3 regions of the Cohnella soli genome follow, and region 3 is predicted to be linked to each of the others. Evidence: predicted binding sites of a transcription regulator. Region 3 holds the regulator's gene; each other region holds the start of a gene.
The links. Region 3 encodes NrdR, which represses ribonucleotide reductase genes. Its sites were predicted from a motif close to AACACNATATATNGTGTT; they were not measured.
Positions count from the first base shown of each region.

Region 1: a site for NrdR is predicted at 1,322-1,339, ahead of nrdI (class Ib ribonucleoside-diphosphate reductase assembly flavoprotein NrdI). Genes of this name have one in related genera too.
Region 2: a site for NrdR is predicted at 926-943, ahead of ACFPOF_RS15490 (adenosylcobalamin-dependent ribonucleoside-diphosphate reductase). Genes of this name have one in related genera too.

Region 1 covers NZ_JBHSMI010000067.1:735,806-738,070, forward strand. The annotation lists gene ACFPOF_RS32580 (MDR family MFS transporter) at 1-258, shown strand, start outside; gene ACFPOF_RS32585 (PadR family transcriptional regulator) at 427-1,002, shown strand; gene nrdI (class Ib ribonucleoside-diphosphate reductase assembly flavoprotein NrdI) at 1,434-1,793, shown strand; gene nrdE (class 1b ribonucleoside-diphosphate reductase subunit alpha) at 1,780-2,265, shown strand, end outside.
Region 2 covers NZ_JBHSMI010000025.1:562,751-565,015, forward strand. The annotation lists gene ACFPOF_RS15490 (adenosylcobalamin-dependent ribonucleoside-diphosphate reductase) at 1-832, opposite strand, end outside; gene ACFPOF_RS15495 (DEAD/DEAH box helicase) at 1,230-2,265, shown strand, end outside.
Region 3 covers NZ_JBHSMI010000029.1:347,569-349,833, reverse strand. The annotation lists gene coaE (dephospho-CoA kinase) at 1-83, shown strand, start outside; gene ACFPOF_RS21950 (lytic transglycosylase domain-containing protein) at 80-658, shown strand; gene ACFPOF_RS21945 (small, acid-soluble spore protein, alpha/beta type) at 777-998, opposite strand; gene nrdR (transcriptional regulator NrdR) at 1,111-1,572, shown strand; tRNA gene ACFPOF_RS21935 (tRNA-Ala) at 1,839-1,914, shown strand.

The DNA of each region.
Region 1 (2,265 bases), on a different contig from region 3:
TCCGTCGTCGGCTGGGAACAACGCGGCGTCGTCAACGCTTCGAGCATGCTATTGCGCTCATTGGGCCAAACGATCGGCATCGCGGTGTTCGGTACACTTTACAACCAACATGTGACAATGCTCGGCTCCCCATCGGAGCTGGCTTCGGGAATACATGTCGTGTTTTGGCTCATGTGCGCCGTTGCGATTGCGAACCTGATCGTCGTGCAGCTCCTACCGAAGCACCGCGAGGTGATGGCGCAGCAGCAGTCAGCATGACGAAAGCCCGAAAGAAAGAACCCTGGCTGCAAACAGATAACGCCTGAAAAAGTCGCGAAGATCGCGGCTTTTTCTTTTTTGGGACACCGTTCGCGACACTTTCGTTTACTAATTATATCTTCACGATATAATGAAAACAGTCAAAGACGATTAAGGGAGGCTATTCGCTTGAACGAATTGTTCATTCTCGGCGAAGTGAAGAATAACCCGATGCATGGCTATTTGCTGCATCAGATTTTGAACGCGATTATCGGACCGACTCGAAAAATCAGCTGGGGAGTGCTTTATCCGCTCATTCACGGCATGCTTGCAGACGGGTTGATCGAGCAGGTCGCCGATGAGCAACCCGACAGCGATCGGCAAGGAAGAGGGAAAAAGAAAAAGCTGTACACCATCACAGAAGAAGGCAAGATGCGATTTTTTCGGTTGATGGAAGAACCGATTCCATACTCGCCGGAGTACGAACTGCATTTTTATACGAAGTTGAAAAATTTTGAGCTGATCAACAAGGAATTGCAGTTTTTAATCTTGCACCAATACAAGGATTACCTGCGGTACGAAATCCGCCATGAGGAAGAAAGGTTGGAATATGCAAGTAAGGATGAGCGGATTCCCGCCGGAGAACAACAGTATATTCTGATCTTTTTCCGACATCGGTTGGAAAAGCTCCGTTTTGATGAAGAGTGGATTTTACAGTTGATCAATAGCCATCGAATGAATGAGGAAAAAACCGGACGGGAGTGAGCCCGGAATCTTTAAGCAAAGTATATATGTCATGGATGAGGCGACCGACAGAAGATCATCAGCCTCCTCCCCCTCCATATACCCCTCCCTTCCACCCCCCGCCACAACATCTTGTGTACGCTGTCATTCCCCCTTCGAAAAAAAGTCTTGAAATTTGTCAAAACGTATTGACTTTCCGGACATTCCCGCGAGCCCCGACGGGGCAAGCTTTCATCTGTTTTCAATGTTGCGCGCGTGCAAAAAGCAGGACGTTATGCCTACTCAAATTCGGGTTTGAAACGATTGACTTTCACAATATCTTGATGTAAATTTAGATTCGCGGACTACATATAGTGAAGTTTTTCACCCGCCATTTCAAGATTTCCACATAGATTTCCCCCATGCGCCACACTCGCCTAACCTGACTAACCTTCCTGAAGGGAATGAAGATCGTGCTTATCGCTTTTGACTCCAGAACGGGTAACGTACGCCGATTTGTCGATAAATTGAATATTCCTGCAGTCCAGATCGAGGAAACGATGACGATCGACGAACCGTTCGTGCTCGTCACTTATACGACGGGTTTCGGTCAAGCGCCCGATAAGGTTCTGTCTTTCCTGAAGAAAAATCACAAGCGGATGGTTGGCGTCATGGCCAGCGGCAATCGCAACTGGGGCGAAGGCTTCGCGCGTAGCGCAGATACGATTTCCGCACTGTACGGCGTACCGGTTCTCGGCAAATTCGAGTTGTCCGGAACGTCCAAAGACATTGAAAGATTTTCTCAGGAGGTGCTTGCAGTTGCGTCATATTGAATTGAACAACTTGCTTATGCAAAGAGATCCGCAAGGATTTTTCCAATTGGATAAAGACCACGAGGCTGTCGAAGCGTTCATGGCCGAAGTCGAACGCAAAAGCATCAAGTTCGCCGATACGGCGGCGAAAGTCCGCTATATGGTTAACGAGAATTATTACGAGAACGTCTACGAACGTTATTCCGAAGCGCAGATCGATGAGATCTATGCCCTTACCCATAGCTACGGGTTCCAATTCCAATCGTACATGGCTGCTTCAAAGTTTTACACGGACTATGCGGTCAAGACCGACGACAAGACGCTATATCTGGAGCATTATCCGGACCGCGTCGCGATCGTAGCGCTGCATCTCGCTCGCGGCAATTACGAAACCGCTCGTTCCCTCTCCTCTGCCATGATGGAGCAACGCGTTCAACCGGCGACGCCGACTTTCCTGAACGCAGGCAAGAGCCGGCGCGGCGAGATGGTAAGC
Region 2 (2,265 bases), on a different contig from region 3:
TATCTTTCGAATCCGGGAATACGAGATCCCAGTCCTTATCTTCTTTTACGGCTTTCATAAACGCGTTGCTGACGCAGACGGACAAATTCGCATTCGTCACTTGGCCCATCGTCTGCTTGACCGTAATAAAGTCCTGCACGTCCGGGTGCCAATCGTTGATCATCAACATGAGCGCGCCGCGACGGCTGCCGCCTTGCTCGATCAGGCCGGTCGTGTAACTGAATAAGCCGCCCCACGATACGGCGCCGCTAGACGAACCGTTCACGCCTTTGACGATCGAACGGCGAGGACGAAGCGAAGACAAGTTAATGCCGACGCCGCCTCCGCGAGCCATAATCTCTGTCATCTCGGACAGCGTCTGCATAATGCCTCCGCGGCTATCATGAGGGGACGGGATAACGTAGCAGTTAAACAGCGTCAATTCTTCGCTCGCGCCTGCCCCGGCAGCGATACGGCCGCCCGGCACAAGCTTCCAATCGTCTAATAGCCAGCGGAACTTCTCCGACCATGCTTTCTGTTTCTCCGGCGTATCTTCAACGGAAGCCATTGCGTTCGCAAGGCGTGCCCACAAGTCTTCCGGCGTTTTCTCAATCGTAAGGGTTAATTTCTCAACGTGAGACTCCACCAGCTCGCCGTTGCGAAGCTTGACCGTAACCGTATCGCCTTCACGCTTCACGACTTCTCCGACTTCTTTAGCCGGGAACTTCGGATCATCTTTCGTTAGAACGAGAACGACGTCGCCGACTTTCGTCTGGCTCGAGTCGGCGTTCTTCCACGCGTAGCGGTCCAGAAATATTTTCTCGCTGAGGCCTTCCAACCGTTTCGACTGCATCGTATTCAATGCGATACACCCTCCCAAGAAAGAAATAAAAGAAAATAGAAGACGATAAATCGCCCGATCCGCAATACGCTCTGAATATCAGACCGTACAAGATATGGTGTGCGTAATTCATTATACATGACCACATCTGGTGCTTCCATAGGTCATACAGCATGTTCACAATTCATAAGCGGATCTTGTTTTGAAAACGATGCGTTTGCTCATACTAACAGTAAGTGTTTCAAAAAAGTCTCGTTAGAATTACGAGGAGGAGCAACCGTTGCCAACCCCACACCCTCACTCTTCTTCCGCCGGTATGCCGACCGGTGCGGTTTCGCCTGCCGCTCTGCCGCAAGCCGAATTGCCGCCGATGGAAGCGGGGGCTCAGCCTTTGTCAGAGAAACAGGACATGAAACCATTCGGCAGCCCCGTCTCAGACGTCCCGCCGCGGAAGCTGCACCCGTTAGTCGATTTGCATATCGAGCGTTCCCCTTTCGATGAGCTGGAACGCCGACTTGAACGGAATGGCCCTTGGGACGACTGGGCGATGTACCAACTCGCGCTTGAATCCGAGGAGTCGGCTCTCGTGACCGATTTTCACGCGCTTCGGTGCTTGTCCGTGCTGCCGCATTTCGAACCTCTCCCCCATCAAGTCGAGACGGCACGCAAGGTGCTGCATGAGATGAGAGGCAGAGCGATTCTCGCTGACGAAGTCGGTCTCGGAAAAACGATCGAAGCCGGACTCATCCTGAAAGAATATTTGATTCGCGGCCTCGCCCGAAAAGTGCTAATCCTTGTGCCCGCTTCCCTTGTCCTGCAGTGGGTTCGCGAGTTAAACAGCAAGTTCGACATTCCGGCCGTCGCGCAGCGCAAAACGTACATGTGGGACAACGACATCGTCGTGGCGTCCATCGACACGGCGAAGCGGGAGCCCCATCGGGACACGCTGCTGAACGAAGAGTTCGATCTTGTTATTGTCGACGAAGCGCATAAGTTAAAAAATAAAAAAACCGGCAATTACCACTTCATTAACGAGCTTCGCAAAAAATATTGCCTGTTGTTGACCGCCACGCCCGTCCAGAACGACTTGTCCGAGCTGTATAACCTGATTACGCTGCTGAAGCCCGGACAACTCGGCGGAGAAGGCGACTTTGCCGCCAATTTCGTCGCTGACCGTCGGGTCCCGAAGAATGAAGCTCAGCTTCATGAGACGCTCGGCCAGGTCATGATCCGCAATCGCCGCAGTGACGGCGGCGTCGAGTTCACCAAACGTATCGTTACGAATGTCCCGCTCCGGTTGTCTGCCGAAGAAATGGCGCTGTACGAAGGCGTTACCGATTATGTTCGCAAACACGCGTCCTCGGAGAGCGGAGTTGACCTGGCAAGCATGCTCTCTCTCGTCACGTTACAGCGAGAAGTGTGCTCGAGTCGCGATGCGGTTTTCC
Region 3 (2,265 bases):
ACATCGTTATCGATAACGGCGGCGAACGGGAGCGGACGGAAGAGCAAGTGGAACGCTTCTGGCGAGAAATGAGGTTGGAATGAGCGGTAAGATGAAGAAAGCGAAACGGAAAAGAATAATCATTCCTTTGATTTTGATCGTGTTGGGCGTATTGTTTGTGCAGTCGGACTGGCTGGGAAAAAAAATTTATCCGATCAAATATACGGAAGAGATCAAGGACAATGCAGCGCATTACGGGCTCGATCCACTGTTGATCGCGGCAATTATCCGGGTCGAATCGAATTATAAAGTAAATGCGGTTTCTCCCAAGGGAGCCGTGGGCATTATGCAGTTAATGCCAGATACGGCGGAATGGATATTGAAAAAGGATAACTTCGGGGATTTGACCGTGAAAGATGCGGGAAATGAGGCGGGTGCAGGTATCCGCTTGGGTGCTTGGTACATGAAAGAGCTGACGAGACAATTTGACGGTAGCTTGGTTATTTCCTTGGCCGCGTACAATGCGGGGCCGGGCAAAGTCCGGCAGTGGCTGGACAAAGGCGTCTGGGATGGACAAGAACAGACGGTACGCGATATTCCTTATGGCGAAACGAGACATTACGTGCAACGAGTGATGTATTATTATAAGAAATATGCGAAAATATACGAAAAGCTCTGATTGCCGGGAGATAGGCCGGGCCTTACCGTTGTATGCCCGCAATCGGAAGAGAAGCCTTGAAGCGTAATCGCCTCAAAGCTTCTCGGTATTGAGTGCCTTCAATTGTAACCGTTAGCGATTAACGGCCGGCCAATTGTTGCTCAGCGATTTGCACCAAGCGGCGGGTAATGTTACCACCGATCGAACCGTTGTCTTTCGTTGTCATGTTGCCTTGGTAGCCATCTTGTGGAATGGCGATACCCAGTTCTTGCGCTGCTTCGAATTTGAGTTGAGCCAATCCGGCAGTCGCTTGTGGTACGAGCAGTTGGTTGCTTCTGTTGTTGTTTTGTTCGGAAGCCATTGTTGATTCACCTCCTTGCGGTTGGTAACAGTATTATGTGCTTTATTGTCTCGTTCATGTAAGGGAAGCCTTGGAAATGCAAAAAAAAATTTGAAGGAGGCGAATTCGCGTCATGAAATGCCCTCATTGTGACTTCAGCGGCACGAAAGTGCTGGATTCTCGGCCGGCCAACGACAATAAATCGATTCGCCGCCGTCGCGAGTGCGAGAAGTGCAGCCGCAGGTTTACGACGTTCGAGACCGTCGAGGAAACACCGCTTATCGTCATTAAGAAAGACGGAAGCCGCGAGGAGTTCAATCGAGACAAGGTGCTTCGCGGTTTGCTGCGCGCTTGCGAGAAACGTCCGGTGTCAGTCGCTCAGCTCGAAGTTATCGTCAGCGATGTCGAACGGGAGCTCCGCAACACGGCCAGCGCAGAAGTCGAAAGCCGGCAGATCGGCGAAGCGATGATGCAGCATCTTTACGGCGTTGACGAAGTCGCATATGTCCGGTTCGCGTCCGTCTATCGTCAATTCAAGGACATCGACATGTTCATGAAGGAGCTTAACTCGCTGATGAGTAAGCACGGGATATAGGGTCTAGGGAAGAGCGGGGCCGATAAGGCGACGGGGTCGTCTTATCCGCCTTGCCTCTTTGAGTGAAACTTGGGGAGTAAGGAAAAGTAGCAGGCAATTAGTTGGACTAAACACAACTACGGCTCACCACAGCGACTCTTGTATTCGTAATTGATTGCCCAGAAAACAGCTCAAGTGGGAAATGCGTGTTGTGGGAAATACGTTGACATGCGCTTTTTTCCTGTGATATACTCATTCTTGTCGTCACGATTCGTGACAATTATCCCGGGCCCTTAGCTCAGCTGGGAGAGCGCTTCGCTGGCAGCGAAGAGGTCAGCGGTTCGATCCCGCTAGGGTCCACCAAAATGTAAACTCACGCATCCAAATACTGATGCGTTTTTTATTTTGTGTGGCCTCGCGAAAGATCGAACCAAATTGGGGCGTTCCGCACCGCAGGGAGCCGAAGGCGGACGAGTACGGCATCGATATTTACCGCTGGGATCTGCATCGTCGATTGATCATCGTTAGCAAGTTTAATCAAAATATCGTTATTCCGCTAGGGTCCACCATATATTTAAAACCCACGCAACCTGCGAAGGTTGCGGTTTTATTTTGGCGCGCGCCTAGCCAAGTTAGGACTGGTGGAGAGATCCTAAGGTTGAAGCCCCGTGACAAAGTAATTCCCTGTGGGAGTGCGAGCAAATCAGCAGGCCG